One region of the Rummeliibacillus sp. JY-2-4R genome, then DNA from elsewhere that is predicted to be linked to it. Evidence: riboswitches for the same ligand, from Rfam matches in the RefSeq annotation. Region 1 holds a riboswitch; each other region holds the start of a gene.
The links. A riboswitch is a leader RNA that binds a small molecule or an ion and turns the genes downstream of it on or off. The one in region 1 is predicted to bind S-adenosylmethionine.
Positions count from the first base shown of each region.

Region 2: linked by a shared signal. The riboswitch ahead of ACWV26_RS15490 (methionine ABC transporter ATP-binding protein) and the one ahead of ACWV26_RS01645 (methionine ABC transporter ATP-binding protein) in region 1 are both predicted to bind S-adenosylmethionine.
Region 3: linked by a shared signal. The riboswitch ahead of ACWV26_RS06325 (methionine biosynthesis PLP-dependent protein) and the one ahead of ACWV26_RS01645 (methionine ABC transporter ATP-binding protein) in region 1 are both predicted to bind S-adenosylmethionine.
Region 4: linked by a shared signal. The riboswitch ahead of metK (methionine adenosyltransferase) and the one ahead of ACWV26_RS01645 (methionine ABC transporter ATP-binding protein) in region 1 are both predicted to bind S-adenosylmethionine.

Region 1 is NZ_CM132623.1:328,042-335,358, reverse strand. It holds gene ACWV26_RS01670 (general stress protein) at 1-314, shown strand, start outside; gene ACWV26_RS01665 (L-threonine 3-dehydrogenase) at 414-1,361, opposite strand; gene ACWV26_RS01660 (hypothetical protein) at 1,607-2,242, shown strand; gene ACWV26_RS01655 (MetQ/NlpA family ABC transporter substrate-binding protein) at 2,376-3,215, opposite strand; gene ACWV26_RS01650 (methionine ABC transporter permease) at 3,433-4,125, opposite strand; gene ACWV26_RS01645 (methionine ABC transporter ATP-binding protein) at 4,115-5,128, opposite strand; SAM riboswitch class I at 5,252-5,351, opposite strand; gene ACWV26_RS01640 (YolD-like family protein) at 5,730-6,065, opposite strand; gene ACWV26_RS01635 (Y-family DNA polymerase) at 6,094-7,317, opposite strand, start outside.
Region 2 is NZ_CM132623.1:3,154,475-3,161,791, forward strand. It holds gene ACWV26_RS15475 (LysR family transcriptional regulator) at 1-450, shown strand, start outside; gene ACWV26_RS15480 (MetQ/NlpA family ABC transporter substrate-binding protein) at 630-1,463, opposite strand; gene ACWV26_RS15485 (methionine ABC transporter permease) at 1,525-2,193, opposite strand; gene ACWV26_RS15490 (methionine ABC transporter ATP-binding protein) at 2,186-3,211, opposite strand; SAM riboswitch class I at 3,313-3,417, opposite strand; gene ACWV26_RS15495 (thioredoxin family protein) at 3,474-3,782, opposite strand; gene ACWV26_RS15500 (hypothetical protein) at 3,795-4,136, opposite strand; gene gcvH (glycine cleavage system protein GcvH) at 4,289-4,669, opposite strand; gene ACWV26_RS15510 (arsenate reductase family protein) at 4,747-5,103, opposite strand; gene ACWV26_RS15515 (acyl-CoA dehydrogenase family protein) at 5,698-7,317, opposite strand, start outside.
Region 3 is NZ_CM132623.1:1,329,775-1,337,091, reverse strand. It holds gene ACWV26_RS06345 (ATP-binding protein) at 1-153, opposite strand, end outside; gene ppsA (phosphoenolpyruvate synthase) at 354-2,954, opposite strand; gene deoD (purine-nucleoside phosphorylase) at 3,653-4,357, opposite strand; gene ACWV26_RS06330 (YozE family protein) at 4,456-4,677, opposite strand; SAM riboswitch class I at 4,929-5,032, shown strand; gene ACWV26_RS06325 (methionine biosynthesis PLP-dependent protein) at 5,104-6,234, shown strand; gene ACWV26_RS06320 (aminotransferase class I/II-fold pyridoxal phosphate-dependent enzyme) at 6,221-7,317, shown strand, end outside.
Region 4 is NZ_CM132623.1:3,065,356-3,072,672, forward strand. It holds gene ACWV26_RS14940 (MFS transporter) at 1-1,196, shown strand, start outside; gene ACWV26_RS14945 (YiaA/YiaB family inner membrane protein) at 1,255-1,698, opposite strand; gene metK (methionine adenosyltransferase) at 2,003-3,196, opposite strand; SAM riboswitch class I at 3,471-3,587, opposite strand; gene pckA (phosphoenolpyruvate carboxykinase (ATP)) at 3,787-5,373, shown strand; gene ACWV26_RS14960 (hypothetical protein) at 5,629-6,120, opposite strand; gene ACWV26_RS14965 (alpha/beta hydrolase family protein) at 6,096-6,881, opposite strand; gene ytkD (RNA deprotection pyrophosphohydrolase) at 6,865-7,317, opposite strand, start outside.

The sequences.
Region 1 (7,317 bases):
TTTCTGTAGAGAATGCCGTACAGGCAAAAAGTCAGGTTGAGAAGTTAGAATCACAAGGTATTGATCGAGATGATATCTATATCTTCGCTCATTTCACTGAACGCGAAGAAGATATTACAGATGCACTCGATACTGGAGAAGTTTCTATGAAGGACCAAGGCTTTATTCAAACGATGAAAAACTTTGTGGTTTCTCGTGGTGACGAATTACGCAGTCAAATGGAAGCTGTTGGTCTAAGTAAAGAAGAAGCTGCAGCAGCAGAAAAGGAATTAGACCAAGGTAAACTCATTATTATCGCAAAAGGATTACAATAACTAAAAGTCCCCTTCACTACCACTTCAGATAAACAAAAGAGTGCGTCTGCAGCCCTTCAATTTTAAGGATTGCAGACGCACTCTATTTTATTTCATTACTTAAGCTGAATGGCTAATTTTTTTTGCGAGTTTTTTCAACATATCAATGGTCATGGCATCTAAATCATATTGTGCTTTAAAGCCCCATTCTTCTTTTGCAGCACTTGAATCAAGTGAATCAGGCCAGCTATCTGCAATAGCTTGACGAACAGGATCTACATTATAGTCCATTTTAAAGTTTGGCATTTGTTTACGAATAGAAGCTGCAATTTCTTCTGGTTCAAAGCTCATTGCTGTTAAGTTGAATGCATTACGATGGATTAACTTATCAGGATTTGCTTCCATTAAATCAACAATTGCTTGTAATGCATCTGGCATATACATCATATCCATATAAGTTCCTTGTGCAATGTAAGATGTATACTTACCTTCTTGGACGGCTTTATAGTAGATATCTACAGCATAATCTGTTGTACCACCACCTGGAGGCGTTACGTTTGAAATAAGACCTGGGAAACGAACACCACGAGTATCTAAACCAAAACGTGTGTGGTAGTAATCACACAATAATTCACCTGCCACTTTGTTTACACCATACATTGTTGTTGGGCGTTGTAACGTATCTTGTGGTGTATTGTGTTTTGGTGTTGAAGGACCAAATGCACCGATTGAACTTGGAGTAAAGAATTGCATACCTAATTCACGAGAAACTTCTAATGCATTCACAAGGCCACCCATGTTTAAATTCCAAGCAAATAATGGCTTTTCCTCTGCTGTTGCAGATAGTAATGCCGCCATGTGCATCATAGTATCTGCACCAAAGTCTTTTGCAATATTATGCATACGCTCTGCATCCATCACATCAAGCACTTCAAAAGGTCCTGCTTGTGTTGATACTTTTCTGATATCTGTTGCTAATACGTTCTCATTACCATATTCTTTACGTAGTTTTGCTACTAGCTCAGAACCAATTTGTCCGCATGCACCTGTAATCATAATTTTCTTCATCTTATTTCCTCCTTCTAACGGCTACATTTGTATTTCAGGAATGTACATTTGGTTTTAAAATACATTTGTATTTCTCGGATGCACAATTGTAGTTTTACAAACACAATAAACATCAACATTTTCTTTAAAGTTATTATATGATGTATTTTTTAAAAACACAATATTTGTTTTTTAACAATGTACACATGTGGAATAAGACTTTTTAGAAAATTGAGATTATAATGTCTTTAAAAGGAGTGAAATTCATGCAATTATGGAAATTAACGTTCATTTATTTAATCGCAATTATTGCTTGTACATTTTTATTATTAATGGAGATCCCTAAATGGCTCATATTCATCGTTCTTTTCCTTTATATTGCTTCATTTACTATGTACCCTCATTTCAATGCATTACTTTGGACAAATAATTTAAAAACTGTGGATCGATTCCTTAATGCAAATAAACATCGTGCCATTTATGCCTACCCTTACGCCATCGCCAATCAAACAATCGAAGAGCAAAGAGAGGCTCTTCAAAAAATCATCACTTTATATAAACAGCCCTATGTACAGCACAACTATGCATCATTACTCGCTATTCTCGAAAACAATTATGATCAGGCAATAACCGAAGCAAAGAAAATCGCCAAGGAACCTTATCAAAGTTATATGATTGCCCATAGTGAGGCGTACTTCGGAAATTTTGAACAAGCACATGCTTTAATGCCAAACCTAACGGAGAAATGGATGTTGTCCTCAATTGAAAGTTTAATCTCCTTTAAAAAGCAGGATAAAATAAATTTTAAACATCATTCATCTGAAGCTATTAAACAAGCACGAGGCATTCAAAAGTATCTACTCGCTCATAGTTTTCATGAGTTGGGAGAAAAGATTAAGTGAATATCTTTTTTAGAGAGTTCTATCCTCTTTAGCCTGACTGTTTCCTCTCTTTTTGTTTACTTTTGCATATAAAAACACCTTGAACTTAGACTTTTGTATTGTCTATGTTCAAGGTGTTTTTCTCACTTAACTCTTATTTTTTTGTCATCCATTCAGGTTTACCAAAGCCTTTGAAGTCTGTATCGATTACTTTTTCGAATTCAGGTGATTCTACTACTGCTTTTAAATCTTTTGATAGTTGTGAGTTTTCATCTGCTTCACGAACTGCTACAACGTTACGGAATTGGTCAGGCATATTTTCTAGGAATACAGCATCTTCTAACTTCATGTTTGCTGCTAATGCGAAGTTTCCTGGTACACCTACTAAGTCAGCACTTTCCACTGCACGTGGTAAACCTGCTGCTTCGATTTCTTGGAATTTTAGATTTTTTGGATTTTCTTCAATATCTTTAGTTGATGCTTTTAATTGATCAATTTTACCATTAATTTTGATTAAGCCTTGTTCTTGTAAAGATTTTAAAGTACGTGCTGCATTTGATGGGTCATTGGCGATTGCTACTGTTGAGCCAGCTTTGATTTCGTCAACTGTTTTATATTTTTTAGAGAAGAAACCCATTGGTGCAGTTGGTACGATAATTAGGCCTTTAATTTTTGTACCATTTTCTTTATTGAAGTTTTCTAAGTACACTGAGTGTTGGAATAAGTTTGCATCAATATCGCCTGAATCTAATGCTTTGTTTGGTTGGATATAATCACTGAATTCTACTACATCTACTTTGTAGCCTTTTTTCTCAAGTTCAGGAACGATTGCTTTTTTTAACATATCACTGTATGGGCCTGCTGTTGCACCGATTTTAATGTTTTTTGTTTCTGTTGCTTTGTTTGTATCTTTTTTTGCGTTATCTCCGCCTCCACATGCAGCAAGAGCTGTTGCTACTACTAGCAAACAAATTGTTAGTAAAATTTTTTTCATTGTAAAACCCCCATTTTATATGTTCTTTAATTTATATAGAAAAAATCCTATAATAGCGATTTTCCATCTATCTTCCCTGTTGCGGGCGTGTTCCGCTTTTAACTCTATCTAGCTCCACACGCCAGCCCCTCGAGGGTGCACAGGATGTGTACCCGGTAGCCGTTGCGACACGACGTCGCGCCTTTAGGCTATCTTCCCTTACGGGCGTGTTCCGCTTTTATCTTTTATCTACTGCTTTTGCTATTGTATCGCCTGCTATTTGGATTACTTGGACGATGATGATTAGGATGACAACTGTTGCGATCATGATGGTGTTGTCGTATCGGTAATAACCGAAGCGGATGGCTAAGTCACCAATACCACCACCGCCAATAATGCCGGCCATCGCTGAGTATGCAACTAAACTAATAATTGTCATTGTAATCCCTTGAATAACGCCTGATTTCGCTTCAGGAAGTAGCACGTCTTTAATAATCATCCAACGAGTTGCACCAGCAGCAATTGAAGCTTCAATCACCCCTTTATCGATTTCACGTAGAGATGTTTCAACAAGTCTCGCGAAGAATGGGATGGATGCAACGGATAAAGAAACACTCGCTGCGATTGGTCCGATTGTGTCGCCTATTAGCCATTTCGTGAATGGGAATAGTGCTACTAATAGGATGATATATGGAATTGAACGAACAAGATTGACGATAAAACCAACTACTCCATTAACGAAACGATTTCCAAGTAATCCTGTTCTACTTGTTGAAAATAGTCCCTTACTTGTGATGAATAACAAGAGCCCCAGCGGTAAACCAATGATTAACGCAATCGCTAAGGCAATGCCCACCATTTCAATTGTTTGTCCAAACGCCTTCCAAATATCTGGTAGCATTTCAGTAAAATGACTTGGATCAAATAACATCGTTTAGCACCTCCACTGTTACGCCACGGCTTTCCATATAAGTAATCGAGCGATTAATATCTGCTACTTGGCCCTTTAACTCCATTAGGAAGATGCCAAGCGGTCTTTCTTGAATATATTCAATAGTGCCATGAAGGAAATTCCCTTGCACTTCAAACTGTTGAAGCATATCTGAAATAACTCCTTCACCTGCTACACTACCTTTGAATAGAATCTTCACAACTTGTCCTGTGACACTTTGCATAATCTCTTGTGGAATATCGAACGACACGACACTACTGATGAATTCTTTTGTTAATGGCTTTTGAGGCTCAGCGAAAATATCATAAACAGAACCTTCTTCTATTACTTTCCCATCCTGCATAATTGCCATTCTGTCGCAAATTTCTTTCACGACGTCCATTTCGTGTGTGATTAAAATTATCGTAATACCGAGTTCACGATTGATTTTTTTTAGTAATCGCAAAATCGAAGTGGTTGTTGTCGGATCAAGTGCTGATGTAGCTTCATCACATAATAATATAGATGGATTATTTGCTAATGCTCTTGCAATACCTACACGTTGTTTTTGACCGCCGCTTAGTTGTGCTGGAAATACGTCTTTTTTATCCGCTAGGCCAACCATTTCGAGAAGTTCCTTTACTCTTTTCTCTCGCTCTCCCTTTGGTATTTTTGCAGCTTTTAAAGCAAATTCAATATTTTCACCAACTGTTTTTTGGCTGATTAAGTAAAAGTGTTGAAAAATCATACCGATTTTCAGACGTGCTTGACGAAGCTTTTCTCCTTTTAACTTTGTTAAATCTTGTCCATTGATTAATATTCGCCCATCTGTTGGTTGTTCTAGTAGGTTAATACAGCGTAGTAGTGAACTTTTACCCGCTCCAGAATAACCTACTATTCCGAATATTTCTCCATCTCCAATAGTTAAAGAGACATGATCTACACCAGTTACTATTTTCTTTCTTGTTTTGTAAACCTTTGATACCTCTTGTATTTCCAGCATATACATCCCTCTAATCTTTGTTAAATTGCTTTTTAAAATCCTCTTATTCTATCGGAAAACTATCTATTTTTACTAAAAAAGATACATCTCTCAACTGAAAGATGTATCTTTATGATCGACGTTCATTTATCTTTCAGAAATAAATTCTGTAGGAATTAGCACCTTCCCTAGTGGGGGTTGCTGGACTTCATCGGGCCTATCCCTCAGTCACTCTTGATAAATTCCATTTGTTAAGTTGTAAGTTTATGATATTTATATTATTTACTTTTACGTCATTTGTCAATGAATTTTTAGAAAAAGTAAACTATTTTAAAATATTTTTCTCTTCTATATAAAAAATATATTCCCACTAATTTATACATTACAAGTATTGTTTGAAATGAGATTGCATGCTTCGTTTAGGAAACCGAGTCACTTCTTTTGTGTCTGCATCCCTTTGCTAACTTTTTCTAGCGGCACGATATCTCGGTGTCCTTAATCCTTGGATAGGTATTTAGTACACTAAAAATTGCTAATTGAAATTAAATTAAAAATATCATTAACTATTACTTCAACTTTTCCATGACTAGCCTTACTACTATTGAATATTGAATTGTGTCTTCTAATCAAATATTCGAACATGAAGGATTAATTCTGCTTCAATCCAGCTCGTTTGGCTTTTTATTATATTATACAGACATAGTTTTTTATCTTCGTTGTTGAGCGCTGTGATGATTCCTCTGTACTCAGTACTTGCCTGCTGATGCCAAACTTCTAGTAGTACTTCTTTCTGACCACAATATGCTTGCATGAGTTCTTCTCCTAATGCTTGCAATGTCCATTCGTCATATATCGGCTTCGCAATTTGCTTTGTCTCCTGTTGCCAGTTTCGCAGTCTTTGTACATGTTCTGGTAACATCATAGCCGTCCACTTAATATTCCCACGATCTCTTAACATATAGGATACCTCCTTTTGTAAGTTCCAATTACTTCTTATGACCTCCGAGCAATTGGGAGCGCTTCACTGCTGTTCCTGCATTTGTATACGATACTGCTCGCAACACCGCTGTTGAGCCATAATGTGTTCGGAGGTGATCCATTGCAGCACCAAGCTTACGGCGCTTCCAGCGGGATGTATCAAAAAAGCTGAGCTGCATAGAATGTTCTGATTCTAATTTTGTTATACTAACACTTATTTGGCGCACTGGGCGTTCATTGTACTGTTCGCTTAATATTTGCTGACAAACGTGATAAATAGCCATCGTATCATTGGTGGCTTCATCAATTGTATGTGAACGCTGAAAACCTCCTCCAAAGGCATTTTTACTATAAGCAATACCTAATGTGATTGTACGCCCTACTTTATAGGCTTCTCGTGCTCTTCTCGCCACATCTTCACACATTTCCAGGAGCACTGCGAGCACTTCCTTTTTAGTGTTATAATCGCGCATTAATATTTGGCTCTTACCATAACTAATTTGCCCTTCTACAAGTGGTGCTTCGCCTACCTTTGACAAATCAATTCCCCATGCATGATGATAAAGTTGATTGCCCATAATGCCGAATCTCTTTTCTAATGTCGCTAAATCAGCGTGAGCCAAATCTCCAACAGAGAAAATCCCCATATTGTTCAGCGTACGTTCTGTTCGATGTCCGATCCCCCACATCTTCGACAAAGGTGTAACAGGCCATAGCTTTCTTTCCACATCTTCAAAGTCCCATTTAGCGAAACCCGTTTTTTTTGCATCTAAATCAAGAGCAAGCTTTGCCAAAAGCATATTCGGTCCCATTCCTACAGTGCTTGGTATTTCAAATTGCCGATAAAGTTCTTCTTGGATTTTGTGTGCTGTTTCAACCGGATCTCCCCACAGTTTCTCTGTCCCTGTGAGATCAACAAAACTTTCATCAATGCTATATACATGAATTGCTTCCTTTGGTACATAGCTATGAAGTAGCTTTGTAATTTCGACGGACATGCGGACAAAGTATTCCATCTTTGGTTCAAACAAATGAATATCTGGATGCTTCGGTATTTCATAAACCCTTGTTCCTGTCTTCACTTGAAATCGTTTTTTCATAAGCGGAGAAGCAGCAAGAACAATACTACCTTTTTGCTGAAAATTCCCTACAACAGCGATGGCCTCTTTTAGTACATCCAAATGAGCCCAAGATGCCATACAACTAGCATAAAAGCATTTCATATCTACACA
Region 2 (7,317 bases), 1.2 Mb from region 1:
AAAGATGAATCGATTAATACGAAGATTTTATTTACCGAAAACATCTCAGCACTTGTACCTTCAACACATCCATTAGCAAACAAAGGTGAAATTCAATTAACGGATTTACGAAAAGATGGCTTTGTGTTATTTCCTAAAGATTACATTCTAAACAAAGTGGCAGTTGAAGCTTGTAAATCTGTAGGCTTTAAACCAAATGTTAATTCAGTGGGTGAAGATATGGATGCTATTAAAGGTTTAGTAGCAGCCGGAATAGGTGTGAGTCTTTTACCTGAAAGTGCATTTTTTGATGCTACACCTCGTCGAACTTCAAGATTAACGCTGACCGAGCCACCATTCACACGGAATGTCGGGATCATTTACCCGACTAAACGCGAACTAGCGCCATCAGAAAATATTTTCTTGAACTTTGTAAGTAATTTCTTCTCCAGATTAACGCAGTTTAAATAGCTCGCTTAACATGCTTATGTTGATTTATTTTCATTCAAATTTTCTGAATTGCATGTAATCTATTAGAAGTGGGTGAATGATGTGCTTAGAAATATTAGAAGCATTAAACAAAAAAGAGGCTGTCCCAAAAGTGAATGTATCACTCACTTTTGGACAGCCTCTTCTACTAATTCAATTCATTATTTTGAAACTGGAACAACGGAACCTTTCCACTCTTTGTTGATGAAATCTTGAATTTCTTTAGAGTGTAGGACATCTACTAATTTTTTCACAGCAGCGTTATCTTTATTTTCTTTTTTCACTGCTACAACATTTACATATGGAGAAGAGTTTTTGTCTTCAAGTGCAATTGCATCTTTTGTTGGAGTTAAACCTCCATCAATCGCAAAGTTAGAGTTGATGACAACAGCATCTCCTTCGTTGTTATTATACATTTGCACTAACATTTCTGCAGAAGTTTTGTCGTCAATTTTTAGATGTTTAGGGTTTGTTGCGATATCTTTAAGTTCAGCAGATGATTTATTAACACCTTTTTTCAAAGTGATTAGACCATTTGATTCTAATAATGTAAGAATACGACCTTGGTCAGATACAGAGCTACTAATTAAAATTGTTGCTCCGTCTGGAAGTTCTTTTAGAGATTTATATTTTTTAGAATAGACACCGATTGGTTCGATATGGATTCCACCTGCACTAACAAAATCATAACCATTATCTTTAATTTGTTGGTCTAGGTATGGAATAGTTTGGAAATAGTTTGCATCTATATCGCCTGAATCAAGATCTTTGTTTGGTAAAATATAATCTTGGTATTTTTGGATATCTAGTTCTACCCCTTCTTTTTCAAGAATAGGTTTTGCTTTTTCTAAGATTTCTGCGTGAGGTACATTAGAAGCACCTACTACTAACTTAGTTTCTTTTGAATCACCAGATGATGCTTTATCATTGCTTCCGCATGCTGCTAGACTTAGCGCTAGTGATGCTGTTAGAATTCCTGCTACAATTTTCTTCATGTTCTTTTCCCCTTTTCTTTATACATTTCATTATGTTAACGTAATTTACGTTTGAACCAAATTATCTTTTATCTGTTTTTGCTGTGATAAAGTCACCGATAAATTGAATGATAAAAACGATAACTAACACAAGTACCGTAGCGACAAATGTGACATCATTACGACTACGTTGGAAACCATCCATAAACGCTAAGTTCCCTAAGCCACCTGCACCGATGACACCTGCCATCGCTGTATAACCGACTAATGCTACAGCTGTTACGGTAATTCCAGAAATAAGTGCTGGAAGGGATTCTGGTATTAAAACCTTCCAAATGATTGTCCAAGTTTTTGCACCCATAGAGCGTGCTGCTTCAATGACACCTTTATCGATTTCACGTAAAGCAATAAGAACCATTCGTGCATAGAATGGTGCAGCACCAATGATTAATGCAGGCATAGCTGCATTTGCTCCACGAATTGTACCTAATAAGAATTTAGTAAATGGAATTAACAGAATAACTAAAATGATAAATGGAATGGATCTGAATATATTCACAACTGAACCAGTTAATAAGTTAGCTAGCTTGTTCGCCCAAAGTTGTGTAGGACTTGTAAGGAATAATATAATCCCTAAGACGATTCCAATAATAAAAGTTAGAATTGTTGAAACAGCTGTCATATATAAAGTTTCTCTTGTGGCTTCCCACATAAGTTCCCAATCGACATTCGGAAAGAGATCGTTAAGCATGACTGATCACCTCCGTTTTAATTCCTAGTTCATCTAAGTAATGAATTGCTTTTGTTGTATTCTCGTTGCTCCCGATGATGCGCACAATTAATGTTCCATATGGTCCACTCTTCGTAGGAGAAATATTACCGTGTACAATGTTAACATCAACATTAAATTCACGAATCAAATGTGAAATCACAGGTTGTTCTGTCTTTGCTCCAACAAAAAATAATTTGATCAATTGATCGTTCGGATAATTTTCAAGCATTTGAGAAATAGATTCTTTGTGACCTGCTGTTTCTGTCACTTGAGATACGAATTTCTTCGTCACGTCTGCTTGCGGAGATTGGAAAACTTCAAGAACGTTTCCTTGTTCTACTACTTTTCCCGATTCCATTACTGCCACACGATGACAAATTTTGCGAATAACATGCATTTCATGAGTGATTAACACAATGGTTAGTCCCAGTTTTTCATTAATACTCACAAGTAAATCTAATATTGCATCCGTTGTTTCCGGGTCTAGTGCTGAAGTTGCTTCATCACATAGTAGAACTTCTGGGTTATTAGCTAGCGCACGAGCAATCCCTACGCGTTGCTTTTGTCCCCCTGATAATTGGGAAGGATAGGCTTTTTCTCTTCCTTTTAATCCAACCAACTCTACTAGTTCAAGCACTTTCTTTTCACGTTCCGCTTTACTAATGCCCGCAATCTCTAATGGGAAAGCAATATTTTCTTCCACTGTTCTTGACCAAAGTAAGTTGAAATGTTGGAAAATCATACTGATTTTATGGCGAGCATTTCGTAATTCTTTTCCTTTAATTGCTGAAATGTTCTGCCCATTTACGGTAACGGTACCTGAAGTAGGCTTTTCTAAACCGTTAAGTAAACGAATCATTGTACTTTTACCAGCACCACTATAACCGATAATGCCAAAAATCTCACCATCATTTATTGATAAATTAACATCATTAACTGCAGTTAGAGATCCATTAGCGGTTTTGTATTTTTTTACTACATTTTTAAGTTGAATCATAATATTCAAAACCACCTTTTGTAAAATAAAGCTAAAAATAAATAAGACCTTTCTGCAAGATTAACAGAAAGGTCTAACGTACGTTTTATACGATAACCGTTCTCTCATCTTCCAAAGCATTTGACTTTGCGTGAATTGGCACCGTGTCACATTGTGACGGTTGCCGGGCTTCATAGGGCACTTCCCTCCACCTCTCTGAATAAGAGTTACGTAAATATTTATTTAATTATGTTTGATACTTTACCACTATATGATTATATCGTCAATCCTTTTTATGAAATTTTTCATATAAATACGACACGGATTGAAAAGCATAGATTTTATCGCGAACCTTACCATTCTCGGCAATCAGTAAGCATGGGACGCTTTCCACCTGATAATCATATGCGATTTGTTCGACAAAATTTAAATTTGCTTTACCTATTTTGATGTCTGGAAATGTTTGATCGATTACCTCCATCATTTTAGAAGCGACCATACATGTACCGCACATAGGAGTATATAAATAAAATGCACATAATGACTCGCTTTCCTTCATATGCTCCCATTGTTCTATTGTCCATTCTTGCATTGTCCGTCATTCCTATTCTAAAAGAAAACTTGCATGTATTTTAAAATCTGCAGCTAATAATATTCTAGCCAAAAATTTTCTTGGTGTCGCCTCTACTTGCTTATATAAAGAAAGCGTACGTAAATGGTACGCCTCTGGATATTCTTTTTTCATCAAGGATCGTAAGCAATCCCCTGAATAATCTTCATCGAAAAACGTATATAAATCATACTCTTCATAAGGGTGTATGAGCTCTTCTAGTTTACTTGGACTAATGGTACCATTCGTGCAAAGAATTGGAACATCCTCTGCTAGTAGAGGTTGAATTTGCAATTTATCTTGTCTACCTTCAACAATAAGCACTTTATCCGACATGCTAATTCCTCCTTACAGTTTGATTCCGCGCTTAGCGGACAGTAAGAATCCTACTTAAGGGAAAAATGAAGCATAGGCAATGATTCTGAAAGCAAATGCCTGAATATACATAAAAACGCCAGCACAAAAGTGTGGCGCTTTAAGTAGTATAATTATTCTTCGATTAGTTTTGTGTATTGTTCAGCTGTAAGTAAGCCTTCAAATTGTGTAGAATCAGTTGGTTCTACAACAACCATCCATGCTTTTTCGTATGGAGATTCGTTAACGAATTCTGGGCTATCTTCTAAGTCTTCGTTGATTTCAACAACTTTACCTGAAATTGGTGCATATAATTCAGATACTGTTTTTACAGATTCAACACTACCGAATGGTTCATCAGCTTTGATTTCGTCGCCAACTTGTGGAAGTTCAACGAATACGATATCACCTAGTTCTGATTGTGCAAATTCTGTAATACCAATACGTACTTTACCATCTTCAGTTTTTACCCATTCATGTTCTTCTGTATAACGTAATTCTGCTGGTACGCTCATTATTAACCCTCCAAGTATGTATTTTTATACACCATAATTTTGACATATTCCTTATTCAAAAACAAGCAATTCTAAAATTATTTCCATGTATTTTCAAACTCTTTTTCATTAAAGCCAATTGTTATTTTTTGGTTGTCTGTGACAATTGGTCTTTTGATTAGCATGCCGTCTGAAGCGAGTAAAGCAATTTGTTCATCTTCGGACATTTCTTTAAGACGATCTTTTAGTTGAAGTTCACGATATTTCATCCCTGATGTGTTAAAGAATTTTTTTAGTGGTAGTCCGCTTAGTTCCCAGTATTTTCTTAATTCATCTTGTGTGGGTGTTTCTTCAACTATGTTGTGAGCGGAAAATTCGATGTTATTTTCTTTTAGCCAGGCTTGTGCTTTTTTACAAGTTGTACATTTTGGATATTGAATCATTTTGATCGTCATGTAAATACTCCTTTTAAAACGAATTTTGGTATCATTTTAATTGTATTGTGACTCTCATTTTGACGCAAGAAAACCGACCCAGAGATATAATGGCCGGTTTTGTTGGTTTATATACATGGTTTTAGAGTTATATTTTTGTTAAATGATTAGAAATTAATCTTCTTCCTACGCTTTGCTTTGTACACTGAAAATCTATTTTATTACTAATTATATTTAGGTTTGTAGTGTAGTCAGCTACGCTTTCCTGCGGGCGAGCGGTGAGTCTCCTCCTTCGTGCGGGGCCTCACCTGTCTCGCTTTTCCTAGCTAGGAGTCTTCGCTGACTACACTACAACTATTTTTGGAGTACTAATCTCCAACATAATTTCTAAAAAAAATCTAGAAATCTATAAATATCTTTAATACATTTTATGTGACTTCAATTAGCGTGCTAATCTCAATTTCCACAAATAATCACCTAAATACTGAAGTTCAACTTCTTTGCAATCAACATATACAATGATAAGAACTTTCCATATAGCAACAATATTTTTACATTTCTTCAAATGCAGCAAAAAGGTGAGCCCCCATCTTACTTCCGGGGCTCACTTTTAGTTTATACTGTATATTTTTCAGCAGCGATTAGTTTTACTGATGCTTGGCGTTTTTTGGTGATGAGATTGTTTGGTGTGTAGCGTGTTAGTTTGCGCAATGCTGATAGTAGCATGCGTGCTTCGTCACCATCTGCTGAAGCGATGATTGTTTCTTTTGCTTCTTTTTCAATTTCTTCAAATGCTTCTTGGGTGAAGATTTCTGTGTAAAGAATTTTTTGTGCTGCTTTTTCTTCTCCATCACGGTCAATTGCTTTTTCCGAACGCAAGACAGCTGATTCCATTGCGAATAGTTGGTTTGCGATATTCGCAATGTTTACTAGGATTTCTTGTTCTACTTCTAATTTTGGTCCAAAGCGTTGTACAGCTGTACCCGCTGCTAGTAATGCGATTTTCTTTGCCATTTTGACTAAATATTTTTCTTGTGCAAGTGCTTCATTGCCAATTTCCTCTGGGATCATGGAAAGTAATTCAGCTTGAAGGCTTTGTGCTTGTGCAAGGAGCGGCAATTCGCCTTTCATTGCTTTTTTCACAAAAGTACCTGGGACAATTAAACGATTGATTTCGTTTGTTCCTTCAAAAATTCGATTTATACGAGAATCGCGATAGATTCGTTCCACTTCGTATTCTTGCATAAAGCCATATCCGCCATGTAATTGTACGGCTTCATCTGCAATATAATCTAATGTTTCTGAACCAAATACTTTATTAATAGAACATTCGATTGCATATTCTGCAATAGATGCTGCGATTGCTTTACCGTCATTTTTTTCTTCATCGCGAAGATTACTCATACGATCTTCAAAGTAACCAACAGTACGATAGATTAATGACTCTGATGCGTAAAGTTTTGAAGCCATCGTTGCTAGTTTTTCTTTTGTCAGATTGAAAGATGAAATTGGTGTGCCAAATTGTTGGCGACCATTTGTGTACGAAATCGCTAATTCAAGTGCGCGTTTTGAAGCACCAAGTGTGCCAACGCCTAATTTATAGCGACCAATATTCAATATATTGAAGGCGATGACATGCCCGCGTCCCACTTCACCTAGTAAGTTTTCAACAGGTACTGCAACATCTTCTAAAATCAATGTGCGTGTTGAAGATGATTTAATCCCCATTTTCTTTTCTTCAGCACCCGTTGATACACCTGGAAAGGCACGTTCAACGATAAATGCTGAAAACTTATCGCCATCAATTTTGGCATAAACAACAAACACATCTGCAAAACCTGAGTTGGTAATCCATTGTTTTTCACCATTTAGAATATAGTGGGTACCTTCAGCATTTAGTTTTGCATGTGTTTTTGCACCTAAAGCATCAGAGCCTGAACCTGGTTCTGTTAACGCATATGCCGCAATTAGTTCACCGGAAGCTAATTTTGGTAGATATTTTTTCTTTTGATCTTCATTGCCGAATAGTACGATTGGCAGCGAGCCAATTCCTACGTGTGCGCCATGCGTAATCGAGAAGCCACCTGCTACAGACATTCTTTCAGCAATTAATGCTGAAGAAATTTTATCTAAACCTAGTCCTTCATATTCTTCTGGGACATCCGCTGCTAACAAACCTAGTTCGCCTGCTTTTTTCAATAATCGTACAGAGTGTTCAAATTCATGGTTTTCTAA
Region 3 (7,317 bases), 1.0 Mb from region 1:
TGTTTTTGAAAGTTCTAAAGCTAAACGTCCTTTGTCATCAACGATTTGTTTGCCTTCCATATATGTATAGTAAGATGTTAATAGAATAATTAAAAGTAGACTTAATGAAAAAGTTAAACCTAGAATCCTAGTTTGAAGTGAAAATTTCCGCATTCGTCCTCTCCTTACTATTTTATTATGTTACAAATATTTTAACATTATCATAAGAATTTACTAGCACCATTTACTCTTTACGAAAAAGGACTGAGTAATTTCTATGTTAGAAATCAACTCAGTCGTAATAGATAATTCTTTATTTTTAATTCTAATATTTCTACATCCAGAGTTCTTAATTTAGATATGGATTTTCTAATTTACAGTATTTCTATATACCCTTCTGTCCCATTCACCCCGATTCTTTGTCCATCTGAAATCATCTTCGTAGCATTTTCCACTCCAACAACTGCTGGTAAGCCATATTCACGTGCGATAACAGCTCCATGGGTCATCAGTCCCCCAACTTCGGTGACTAGGCCTTTTATGGATACAAACAATGGTGTCCAGCTAGGGTCAGTAAAGGTGGTGACTAATATATCTCCATCTTCTAAATCAGCCTCTTCCATGTTTAAGATGACACGTGCTCGTCCCTCTATCACTCCGGAAGAAACAGGTAGACCTACAAGAGCTTCGAATGGGAGTTTTTCTCGTTTGTACTCACCTGCGATAATTTCACCATCAGATGTGATTACACGCGGTGGAGTAAGTTTTTCATATAATTTGTAATCGTCTTTTCGCTTGTTGATAATCTGGTAATCCAGTTTATTCGTGCTTACTACTTCGCGGAGTTCTTCAAAAGTGAGATAGTATATATCTTCTTTTTCATGAATAACGTTCGCTAGCACGAGTTGTTCGGCTTCTTTCAATAAAGCCTGCTTATAAACGAAGTATCGATTTATCATGCCGTATTTTGGATATTCTCGATACCCGATGAAATTTCGGATTAGGTCAATCATTCGTTTTGTTTCTTCGGTCTTTTGTTCACCATCCGGTAATTGTTTCAAGCGTTCTAATAACTCTTTTTCCTTTACCAAAGCCTCCGTGTGACCCTGCTTGAATATACGCTTACCAGCATTAGGTTCAAAGTTTTTGATGTTACCAAGAATTATAGGGACAAGTGTTATTGGTTTTTCACTCCATCGAGTTCTGGTAATATCAATTTCTCCGGTACATCGCATTCCGTATTTGTCGAGAAAAGCTATTATTGCTTCTCTAGCTTTCTGTCCACCAACAAACTTAACCAATCCATTCAAAAAGTTATCATCTTTTACATGTTGTAAATAATCTATTACTTCTGGAAAAGGGCGAATCCCATCTGCAACTTCCAATAGTGCCAGACCCATTTCTGAAGTAATGTTGTTTGGCACAGATTGAGAAAGCGTGTCTGCTACGTTTTTTTCACCTAACCACTGGTTCATTTTTGCATTGATCCATGTTGAAGCATTTATAGCAGCCATAAATACAGCTGAACTTTTTGGGTCAAATAAAATCTTCTTTAATTCCTGAATATCTTCTAGAATAAAATCAAATAAATCTGATCCTAATTTAGTTTGGATGTTTTGTTTTAACTCTTCAATGGATGATTGACTACGCTTAATCAAATCAGAAACGATAGATGGATTGTTTCCGATTTCCGCCGGTATATCTGTATTGCCTCTAGTTGGACTCGGTGTCTTATTATCATTTGGTAATGATTTTATAAAATCACCTCGCTCAATGATGTTCATAAGTGCGTCTTTCATGAGCGGATCGTGTTGTCCCATGGCATTTAATAAAATATTTCTACTGACAGGAGAAGCCAGTTGATGTGTGACATCAACAAACAACCTTCCACCAGCTTTACGCATAGGTGCTTTCGTTGTTAATAGGAAAAAAGACAATCCCAATGGTTTGATAGGGTCGGTCATCATTTGTTGGTGACCAACAGAGATATACACGTGATTTTCTTGGTCATTCGCTTCAGGGATGGGAAAAAGAGTCGTGATTGGCCGGCTCTGAACAATATAAAAATTATCATCAACCAAACACCATTCGATATCTTGTGGGCAACCAAAATAAGCTTCAATCTGTCTTCCAATGAGTGCTAGTTGTGAAATATGCTTTTCAGTAAGGGTTTGAGTCTTTTGCTGATTAGGATCAATCTGCTTTGACTCTGTTCCGCCTTCTTTTCGTCCATATATAGCTAATTTTTTAGTTGCTATCATCTTATCGACGATTTCATCTTCCATCACTTTATAACAATCGGCTGATACCAAGCCAGAGACCAATGCCTCTCCAAGCCCAAAACTGGCATCGATAGATAGTAATTTTCGGTTGGAGGTAATCGGATCAGCAGTAAATAAAACCCCTGCAGCCTGTGAGAAAACCATCCTTTGAACGATAACAGATAAATAAACTTGACTGTGGTCAAATCCGTTTTGCATACGGTAAATTACAGCGCGATTCGTAAATAGGGAAGCCCAACATTTGCTGATATGGTGCAAGATTGCTTTTTTGCCAATAATATTTAAATAGGTGTCTTGTTGACCAGCAAAAGAGGCATACGGTAAATCTTCAGCAGTTGCACTAGAACGCACAGCATAAGCATGTTTCTCTCCAAACTGGGAGATATGATGAGTAACTGCTTCAACAACATCGGAAGGGATTTCTACTTCCATAATGACTGTTCGAATTTCCCTGCTAATTTCAGCAATTTGGCTTTGATCTTCTAATTTTAGTAGTGTTAGTTGGTTCAACAATGCGAGATATGCCTCATTTTGTTCGAGGGCTCTTTGATAAGCTTCTGTTGTAACACAAAATCCTTCTGGTACATGTATACCATGAATCTTAGATAGTTCTCCTAATCTCAACCCTTTTCCTCCGACAGACAAAAGTTGTGTATTATCGATTTCTTGAAACTCTAGTACATATGGATTCATTTTACCCCTCCTATTTATCGATCAAGGCATATAACAAAAATTACTCTTCTAATTAATCTAATTACACTTAAATGTATCGCCGAAGCAACTTCACTTGATTAATACTAGCAGTTCCATAAATAAAAAACAGACTAAAAATGGTGGGTTAATAATGGTATAATTAAATTAGGGAATAGGACAGTTACTGATTGTTTTCGTAACTGTCCTTTTTTGTTTAACAAATTGTTTGAACTATCTTACCACGCAATAGTGAATACGTAACAAATTGGGAGTAAAAAGACGGGACTGGGAGTTGGAATTCGAAAACAGTTGTTCCGACAATCTCAAGCGAGTTGGATGTGACCTGGAGAGTGATTCCAAATCCTGATGAACAAGGTACTGACCCTCGTAAAAATAAATTTGGTTTCTTTTGAAAAGCCCTAAACAGCCCATAGAATACTATAAATATTGGATATGAATAGGTTGAATAATATTCAAACAATGTAAATATCAAAGTTATCTAAGAACAGTTAGGACAAAAAAATATACGCAAAACGCTAGATACTTATTCTCATATTGATATACGTCAAAAAGAACAAGCAACGCAATTATTTAATGAATTAAACCAATAAAAAAGCGACCAATAATAACCACTTTTTTGAAAATGGTCACTTTTGGTCACTTGTTAAATATTGTAAACTAACAAACCCTTGATACGCCTAGTCTTGAATAGCCGCTTCAAGTGCCACAACAATCATGTCATTGAATGTAGTTTGGCGTTCTTCTGAAGTTGTTGCTTCACCTGTAATTAGGTGGTCACTTACTGTTAATACAGATAGTGCTTGGCGGTTGAATTTAGCTGCCAATGTGTAAAGTGCTGCTGATTCCATTTCAACTGCAAGTACACCGTAGTCTGCTAATTTTTCGTTTTGGTTGTCTTCACCGTAGAATAAGTCTGCTGTGTAGATATTACCTACACGAAGGTTTAGTCCTGCTGCTTCCCCTGCTTTATACGCTTTACGTAATAAATCGAAGTCAGCTGTTGGTGCATAGTCGATTCCTTTGAAGATAATTTCGTTCATTTTAGAGTCAGTTGTAGCAGATTGAGCTAAAATGACATCGCGTACTTTTACATCACGTTTTAATGCACCGCAAGTGCCTACACGAATTAGTTTTTGGCAACCGTATTCTTGCATAAGTTCTGTTGTATAGATGGCAATTGATGGTACACCCATACCCGTACCTTGTACAGAGATACGTTTTCCTTTATATGTACCTGTGTATCCGAACATATTACGAACTTCATTATATTGAGTTACATCTTCAAGAAATGTTTCAGCAATATATTTTGCACGTAATGGATCTCCTGGTAATAATACGATTTCAGCAATATCGCCTTGTTTTGCGTTAATATGAATGCTCATACTTTGTCTCCTTTTCAAATCAATTCGTTATTTAATTTAGTCATTATCAATATAATGCTTCAACTATTGTATCAATAAAGTCTGACCTCTGACAAATATTACTCTGCATATTTTTCTTCATATAATTGCCAAAGTTCATCAAATACTACTGCACTCATATCATGATCCGCCTTTTCTTCGATATATCGAGAAAGTGTATGAAAATCCTCTTCTTGTTTTGGAAATCCATGATCATTGAAGGCTGCTTCTGCAAAATCAGCCTTTGCATCATTTTTTCCACCTCTATAAGTTAATACAAATTGATAAAATGATTGTTTCATATCGTTTTCCTACCTTTTGTCTACATTTATTATTCATATCCAATTTTCTTAATATAAAACATTTTAAATAAAAATTTTAAAAATCGCTGTTAATTTTCAATTTATATGATTATAGCACGTTAGATATTATCAATCTTCACTTATACTATTTGTCTTAAGATTTTTTAGTATATTTCATAATCCTATTGCATAGCTTTGAGTAAAGTGTTAATATTTCATTAATTGGAAGTTTTCATACAATTGAATTTATATTCTTATCCAGAGAGATGGAGGGACTTGGCCCTGTGAAATCTCAGCAACCACCATTATTGGTAAGGTGCTAATTCCACGTAGATGTAAGTCTAACAGATAAGAAGAACGACTTTCGTTTTTCAAGGTCCTCTTCTTCAGAGGGCCTTTTATTTTTAAGTAAAAAGGATGATGAAGATGACAGAACAGCATATTTCAACTCGATTAGCACAAATTGGCACACATACAGATCCAAAAACAGGTTCTATTAATACACCGATTTATTTATCAACAGCATATCGCCATGCAGGTCTTGGACAATCAACGGGATATGATTATACTCGTTCAAAAAATCCAACTCGATCGATATTAGAAAGTGGAATTGCCGATTTAGAAGGTGGAGATGCTGGTTTTGCCTGTAGTAGCGGGATGGCAGCAATCCAATTGGTGCTTTCCCTATTCAAAACGGGTGATGAAATTATCTATACGGATGATATTTATGGTGGTACATATCGTCTTGCAAATCAATATCAAGAACAATATGGTATTAAAGCTCACTTCACACCATTCCAATCTGTTGAAGAAGTAGAGGCAATCATTAACGAAAATACGAAGGCATTATTTATCGAATCTCCTACCAATCCCTTAATGCTAACAATAAATCTTGCTCCATTTGCTGAGCTTGCTAAAAAGCATAACCTACTATTTATAGTTGATAACACATTCCTTACTCCATATTATCAACACCCAATAGAGCTTGGCGCTGATATCGTCCTTCATAGTGCGACTAAGTATATTGGTGGTCATAATGATGTTCTAGCAGGGCTCGTCGTTTCCAAAGGTGAAGAACTATCTGAGAAGCTTCTTTATAATCACAATGCAGCAGGGGCAACTCTTGGACCAATTGATTGCTGGTTACTGCTACGTGGTCTTAAAACTTTACATCTTCGTATGAAACAACATACAGAAAACGCCAAGAAAATTGTTGAGTTTCTAGAACAAGAATCACTTGTGAAAGATGTATTGTATGCAGGACTTGGTGGTATGGTTTCCTTCCGCTTACAAAAAGAAGAATGGGTTGCACCTTTCCTTCAAAATTTACAATTAATCGCATATGCTGAAAGTTTAGGCGGTGTGGAAAGCTTTATCACATACCCTGCTACTCAAACACATGCAGATATTCCTGAAGAAGAACGAATTGCACGTGGTGTAGATAATACATTATTACGGTTTTCCGTTGGTATTGAAGAAGCAGAAGACATTATCGCAGACTTGCAACGTGTTTTTACAACAATTAATGATGAGGTGACAATACATGACGCAAACTAAACAATCTATCGAAACTAGCTTAATTACTGCTTCAACAAGAGGCGATTATGAACAAAAAACTGGCGCAGTAAATGTGCCAATCTATCTTTCTTCTACCTTTGACCAAGAGCATTTTGACTCTTTTGGTCCGTATGACTACAGTCGTTCTGGTAACCCTACTCGTGATGCGTTGGAAAAAACAATTGCAGAGCTTGAAGGTGGGACAAGAGGATTTGCCTTTTCATCTGGGATTGCAGCCATTGCCTCAGCCCTATTAACTTTAAATACAGGTGATCATATCGTTGTGACAAATGAAGTATACGGTGGAACGTACCGTTTTGTTACACAAGTATTAACAAAGTATGGCATCACGCATACATTTGCTGATTTTACGAATTTACAAGAAGTGGAAGAAGCAATTCAACCAAATACGAAAGTGTTATATGCAGAAACACCTGCAAATCCATTGCTTGGCATAACTAATATTCGTGGAATTGTTTCTATCGCTAAAAAACATGAATTACTTACATTTGTTGATAATACTTTCATGACACCACTTTATCAACGCCCATTAGATTTAGGAGTAGATGTAGTACTTCATAGTGCAACTAAATTTTTAGGTGGCCATAGTGATATTATCGCTGGACTTGCGGTGACAAAAGACGAAGAGTTAGGAAAACAAATCTACTTTATGCAAAATTCAATGGGTGCTATTCTAGGTGCACACGATTCCTTCTCATTAATCCAAGGAATCAAAACATTAAACGCACGCTTAGCACAATCTTCACAATCTGCATTGAAAATCGCCTCATATTTGGATGAGCATGAGCTTGTAGAACACGTTTATTATCCTGGTTTAATAGATCACCCAGGCTATGAAATCCACGCAAGCCAATCATCAAGTGCAGGGGCTGTGTTATCCTTTACATTACCAACTCGTGAATTGACAAAAGCCTTTGTAGAACATGTACAGATTCCAATTTTCGCTGTAAGTCTTGGTGGAGTTGAGTCGATTCTTTCATATCCTGTTACGATGAGCCATGCGGCAATTCCAAAAGAAGAACGTGATAAACGAGGTATTACAGAAGGACTTTTACGTTTCTC
Region 4 (7,317 bases), 1.3 Mb from region 1:
TTCGTTCCTCTTCCGGAGTTTTTATCGAGCCATTTGAGACAGAGTTTGGTTGGAGCAGGCCTGCTATATCATTTGCCTTTGCGGTAGGGTTGTTCTTATACGGTTTTTCTGGACCTTTTATGGCTGCATTTGTCGAAAGATTCGGATTAAAGAATGTAATGATGGCCTCTATGGCATTATTAACTTTAGGATTAGGATTAACACTAATGATGAAACAGGAATGGCAGCTAATTCTTATTTGGGGTGTAATGATTGGAATTGGTTCCGGCCTGTTTTTGACTGTTCTTAGCACACAAATAGGAAATCGATGGTTTGTGAAACATCGCGGACTAGCAGTTGGTATTTTAACCGCAGCTACAGCAACTGGACAGCTGGTACTATTGCCGGTACTTGCTACATTAATAGAAAAGTATAGTTGGCATCATGCAATTGGCTTGATCTTTGGTTTAAGTATCATAATGCTTATTTTTATATTAATTTTTATGAAGGATTGGCCAGAACAAGTCGGAACAACACCACTTGGTCAAATAAAGCAAGAAAATGTTACATCCGACAATGTTTCTAAAGAGAATCCATTCAAAATTGTTTGGGACTCATTAATGGATGGGAGTAAAAGTAAGGCTTTTTGGCTCTTAGCTGGCAGTTTCTTCATCTGTGGACTATCTACAACAGGATTAATCGGTACACACTTTGTAGGATATTGCATGAGTTTTGGCATTCCAATGGTACTTGCTGCATCCATGCTCAGCTTTATGGGGATTTTCGATTTAGTCGGCACCACTTTATCTGGTTGGCTTAGTGACAAAGTTGATAATCGCTGGCTGCTATTTTACTATTATGGCCTTCGTGGACTATCATTACTTTTCTTACCAATTGCTCTAAACAACGGTTCGGTTACGTTACTCATTATCTTCTCCGTTTTTTATGGACTCGATTGGATTGCGACCGTCCCTCCTACTATTGGTCTTGCAAGACGGGAATTTGGTAATAAGAAAAGTGCCATGATGTACGGCTGGATGGTTGCATTTCATCAAGTAGGTGCAGCAGTAGCAGCTTTTGGTGGTGGTCTTATTTACAACATTTTCGATTCTTATACTTGGGCATTCATGCTTTCTGGAGCATTTTGTGCATTAGGTAGCTTATTCGTCATATTATTAAAAAAACATAATCCAAAGGAAGAAGTCATTTTACCTTAATATATAAAAAAAGAGCTTTGTTGGAGTCATCCTTCAAAGCTCTTTTGTATAGATTTAATTACTCTTCCTCATCTTCATTCATATCATTATAAAATTGAATTGCTTCTTTATCCTTCTGTCTATTAGCAAAGTCTTGACGATCTCGAATTTCTTTTGACAGTGCAAAAGACGTATACATGACAAAAATGATTCCTAACCAATAGTACCCTTTCTCAACTAATTCCCAATCTGTATTCCAAACACTAATCATCCCAATACCAAACGATGCAACCACTGATAGCCAACATAACGCCAAATATTCTTTCGAAACTTTAATATTCTCTCTTTTATCTCGTATTGTTTTAACAAGGGAAAAAGAAGAGAACGTAATCCATCCCAATATAATGGTGTAAAACCCTTGCTCAACTAGCATCCAATCTGTATTCCAAATGGCAATTAGAACAAATGCAAAGCCAATTAAAAATGCTGCCCATGTTAAAAAGAAGAATTCATTTGACCTCATCTTCCGAATCTCTCCTGTCATGTCTTCTCACTATTACCTTATTCGTGCTTTTGATCGAATATGATTGGCTGAATCGAAAGAAGTCATTCACTTATTTTCTTTAAGAGTTAAAATAGTATAACCTTTTTCAAATAATGAGCATAAATATGTTTTTTAATTATATTTAAGGTAATGACACATCCTTTTGTTGTTGAAATCTAAAAATGCCTTCCAAACAAGAAAAGACCCTATAAGGTAGACATATTATGTATGTCTACTTTATAGGGTACATTTTAGATAATTCTATAGATTATTTCATTTCAGATTAAGAGAATCTTGCTTTTAAGACTTCTACTTTGTCTGTGTTTTCCCAAGGTACGTTTAGATCTGTACGACCAAAATGTCCATAAGCTGCTGTTTGTTTATAGATTGGACGGCGTAGGTCAAGCATTTTAATGATTCCTGCTGGACGTAAATCGAAGAATTCACGCACTGCTTCTACTAAATCACTTTCTTTAACTTTGCCTGTACCGAATGTATCGATTGAAATAGAAACCGGTTGTGCTACGCCGATTGCGTATGCAAGTTGGACTTCTGCACGGTCAGCTAAACCTGCTGCAACAATGTTTTTAGCAACATAACGAGCTGCATAAGCACCAGAACGGTCAACTTTTGTAGCATCTTTACCAGAGAAAGCACCACCACCATGGCGAGCATAACCACCGTAAGTATCTACAATGATTTTACGGCCTGTTAAACCTGCATCTCCTTTAGGTCCACCGATTACAAAGCGGCCAGTTGGATTGATAAAGTATTTCGTTGTTTCATCTAGTAATTCAGCTGGTACTACTTCAGCAATTACTATTTCTTTTAAGTCTTTTTGAATTTGCTCTAATGTTACTTCTTCATCATGTTGAGTTGAGATAACAATTGTATCTACTCGTACTGGTTGGTTGTTTTCATCATACTCAATAGTTACTTGCGTTTTGCCATCAGGACGTAAATAATCTAATTGACCTGATTTTCGTACTTCTGTTAAGCGTCTTGCTAGTTTGTGAGCAAGGCTAATTGGAAGTGGCATTAACTCTGGTGTTTCGTTACAAGCATAGCCGAACATTAAACCTTGGTCCCCTGCACCAATTGCTTCAATGTCTGCATCTGTCATTGAACCTTCACGAGCTTCTAATGCTTGGTCAACGCCTTGTGCAATATCAGGTGATTGTTCACCAATTGCAACAAGTACTGCTAAGTTTTCAGCATCGAAGCCATATTTACCGCGAGTATAGCCGATTTCTGAAACTGTATCACGTACGATTCCTTTAATATCCACATAAGTAGATGTTGTGATTTCACCTGCTACTAGTACTAAACCTGTAGTAACAGTTGTTTCACATGCTACACGTGCATTTGGGTCTTTTGCAATAATGGCATCTAAGATGGCATCTGAAATTTGATCGCAGATTTTATCCGGATGACCTTCTGTTACGCTTTCTGAAGTAAATAATCTTCTGTTTGACATTTGGTTTCCTCCTATTATAACGAGATCCTAGAAAAGATACGGTACTCATTACCCATGTCCGTTTAAACTGTTATGCTAAACGCCAAGCCAGCATTTATTGCTGCTTTTTAACACGAGGATATAGAAAGTGCCAGTACATAATATAAATAGTATTCAACAAATCACATATAATAATGAAGCAAATCAAATTTGCTTCTATGTTATTTTTGAAAAAAAAAACCTTTCGCTCATCGTAGTCCAATGAGGAAAGGATATGTTTCGTTAGCACCTTTCACTCTTATCGTTCAAGGAATCATCCTTGCATCCAGATTAGCACCAGCGCATTACGTGAAAGATAATGCAGGTTGCCGGGTTTCATAGGGCCTGACCCTCCACCAGCTCGGGATAAGAGTATCCGTTCTATTGCATATAGTAAGTGATATTTATTTGAAAGTCAAACTATTTTATATTCAATTAAAAAAAATACAAAATCTAAAAAATAATTCATAATTAGTATAGATTATATATATAAATGTGTTATACTATTTCCAGAAACCGATAACTAAACCCTTTTGTAGGGGAAAACTATAAAAAGGATGGTACTTATAAAGATGAATTCAGTAGAAATTGCGAATGAACTGAAGGATTTATTACAAGGTCAAAACATTCAAAAGCAACTTTCAGTCCCACAACTAGTAGAAAAAGCGACTTCACGTGGAGAAGCAATTTTAACAGCTGAAGGTGCTGTTCGTGCAGTGACTGGTAAATATACAGGACGTTCTCCTAAAGACAAATATTTCGTTGAAGAAGAATCATCTAAAGATCAAATTCATTGGGGTAAAATTAACCAACCTATTTCTTCAGAGGTATTCGATTCATTATATAACAAAGTAATCAATTATTTAAAACAAAAAGAAGAAATTTTTGTTTTTAAAGGCTTTGCAGGTGCTGATCCAAAATCTCGCTTAGCAATCCAAGTTGTAAATGAATACGCTTGGCATAATTTATTTGCTCACCAATTATTCATTCGACCAACTGAAGATGAACTTACTACGCACGATGCTGATTTTACAATTGTGTCTGCTCCAACATTTAAAGCAGATCCTGAAGTTGATGGTACAAAATCAGAAACTTTCATCATCGTTTCACTTGAAAAACGTATCATTTTAATTGGTGGTACAGAATATGCTGGAGAAATGAAAAAATCAATCTTCGGTATTATGAATTACCTATTACCACAACAAGGCATTCTTCCAATGCATTGTTCTGCAAACGTCGGAGAAAATGGCGATGTTGCCCTATTCTTCGGTTTATCTGGAACAGGTAAAACAACATTGTCTGCTGATGGAAATCGTAAACTAATCGGAGACGATGAACACGGTTGGTCTGATACTGTTGTATTCAATATTGAAGGTGGTTGCTACGCAAAAACAATCAACCTTTCTCCAGAGAAAGAACCAGAAATTTATAACGCTATTAAATTTGGTACAGTTTTAGAAAATGTAATAGTTGATCCTGAAACTCGTATGCCTGATTATGACGATGTATCACTAACACAAAATACTCGTGCAGCATATCCAATTCAAAATATTGATAATATTGCAGAACCATCTGTTGCAGGTCACCCAAAAACTGTTATCTTCTTAACAGCTGATGCTTTTGGTGTGCTACCTCCAATCAGTAAACTAACAAAAGAGCAAGCAATGTATCACTTCCTATCAGGCTTTACTTCAAAAACTCCTGGTACAGAACGCGGCGTTGTTGAACCAGAACCAGTATTTTCTACTTGCTTCGGTGCTCCATTCTTCCCATTACATGCAACTGTTTATGCAGAATTGTTGGGTAAGAAAATTGACGAACATGAAGTTAATGTTTTCTTAGTTAACACTGGTTGGTCTGGTGGTAGCTACGGTGAAGGTAGCCGTATGAAACTTTCTTACACTCGTACAATGGTACGTGCAGCAATCGATGGCAAATTGAATGATGTATTTACTAATCAAGATCCATTCTTTGGTCTTGCATTGCCAACTGAAATTGAAGGAGTTCCAACAGACCTTTTAAATCCACGTGACGTATGGGCTGATAAAGAAGCTTATGATAAAAAAGCAACTGAATTAGCTGGTATGTTCCATGAAAACTTTAAAAAATTCGGTGCAGTTGCTGAAGATATCGCTAAAAAAGGTGCACCAATCGTTTAAAGTGAAACTTTAATCAGTTGTGGTTCTTCCATCCCCAACTGATTGTTAGTTGAACCAATCTGGCTTTTACGGGCAGTTATCTACCACCAATGCTTCTGCCTTGAAGTGGTATCCTACTGCCCGTTAATGCGGGATAATAATACTAAATCGCTTCGCTTACAACCTAGCGTTAAAACCTATAAGTAATCCATAAATCGTTAAAAACCCCTAGTAGTCTACACTACTAGGGGTTTTTTGTTACTGCACTCTTTACTTCTAATCAGTATCATCTGGTACAAATTCAGAAATCAATTGGAGTTTCTCAAACATCGCTACAATCGGCTCTGCTTCCTCGGTCGTTACTTGGTTAAAGAATATTTCTTCGCCATAATTTCGAATTTCAATTCCTTCTCTCATTTCTTCATCATGAAAAAGGATGGAAAACCATTTGAGTTTTCCATCAATTTGTGGCTCGTTTTTAAAGTATTCTCGTGTTTTATCATTTAGCATAACGATTTGTGTCTTAACAAGACCTTCATCCCGTGATACACAGCTGATTTGTTCTAGCTCTTTTATTGCTTGGTTTTCTTCTTTCCAATTTTGTATTTGAACTTCCGTATAGGGATCAGTATAATTTGTCCATAATTCTAGCCAATAGGGATATTTCTCCCCAAAACTCAATTTGTCATTCGCAAACTTATCCGGATTAACCCTTGCCTTAATATAGCCCACCTGTGTCACCTCTACGATTGTTGTATCTTCATCCATTGGCAGGCACCATCTACCACTTTCCGATTAACCTCGCCCGGGAAAAAATGAGTAAACTCTGGATAGTACCAAGTTTCTACATGTTTATTGAAAGACTTGAGGGCATTTTCCAAAAGCTGTGCATGTTTGAATGTTACATTCATATCTAACATGCCATGAATGATTAATACCGGTGCTTTAATTTCAGCTATTCGCGAAATAGGTGTTCGTTCTTCATAGGCGGAAGGATTTTTTTGAGGCGAACCACCTAATACACGTTTCATCATCCTCCGCATATCAACTCTTTCTTCATATGTTAACTCTAGATTTGAAACGCCACCCCATGTGACGATAGAGGTAATATCATTGCGCAATATTCCCGTCCATAGCGCCATGACGCCACCTCTTGAAAAGGCAAAAATATGAATTCGTTCATTACAGACAAAACGTTTTAATACATCGACTGCATGAATCGCATCATAACGATCATTTCCACCGTATTCGTCTCGGCCTTCTCCACCCCGTACACCTCTATAATATGGTGCAAAGACGATGAATCCATGAGAGGCCAGTTGGGCAATACGAGCTGGACGTACCATTCCCACACTCTGAATTCCACCGCGTAAGTATAGAATACCATCCGATTCTGCTTTCATAATAGGAGTAGCAAGCAAACCCTTTACTCTCAATCCCTCTGACCAATAGGTAATTTCCCTTAACTTTACGTTAGGATTTGGTGATGGATAATCTCTGATATATTCAATTTCACCATTTATCTTCACGTTCGCTCACCTTTTCCAAAATCTTCTTCATCCCTAAATCTTTCATATGGAAACTTAATTGTCTATTTTCTAAAAACTCTTCTTCAGTCATGAGTATTGCGCCATTTGTTTCCTTGTTTGGATGATTATGATCAATACTTTGAACAGTCGCTGTAAAAACTGCTTTTGTAAATGGAATTGTTTCTTGAACCATATAGGTTGCGAGCCACTCAATATCGGTGATTTCTACACCCGTTTCCTCCATTACTTCCCTTTTAGCTGCTTCTTCTAATGTTTCACCTGCTTCTACTTTACCGCCTGGAAATTCAACACCACGTTTAGGATGCTCTGTAAGCAACCATTTCCCTTCAAATTTTGCCAAAACTAATACATGTTTGGGACTTATACTAAATGCGTTTTTTTTAAAAGATAACTCACAACCGTTACCATTCAAATC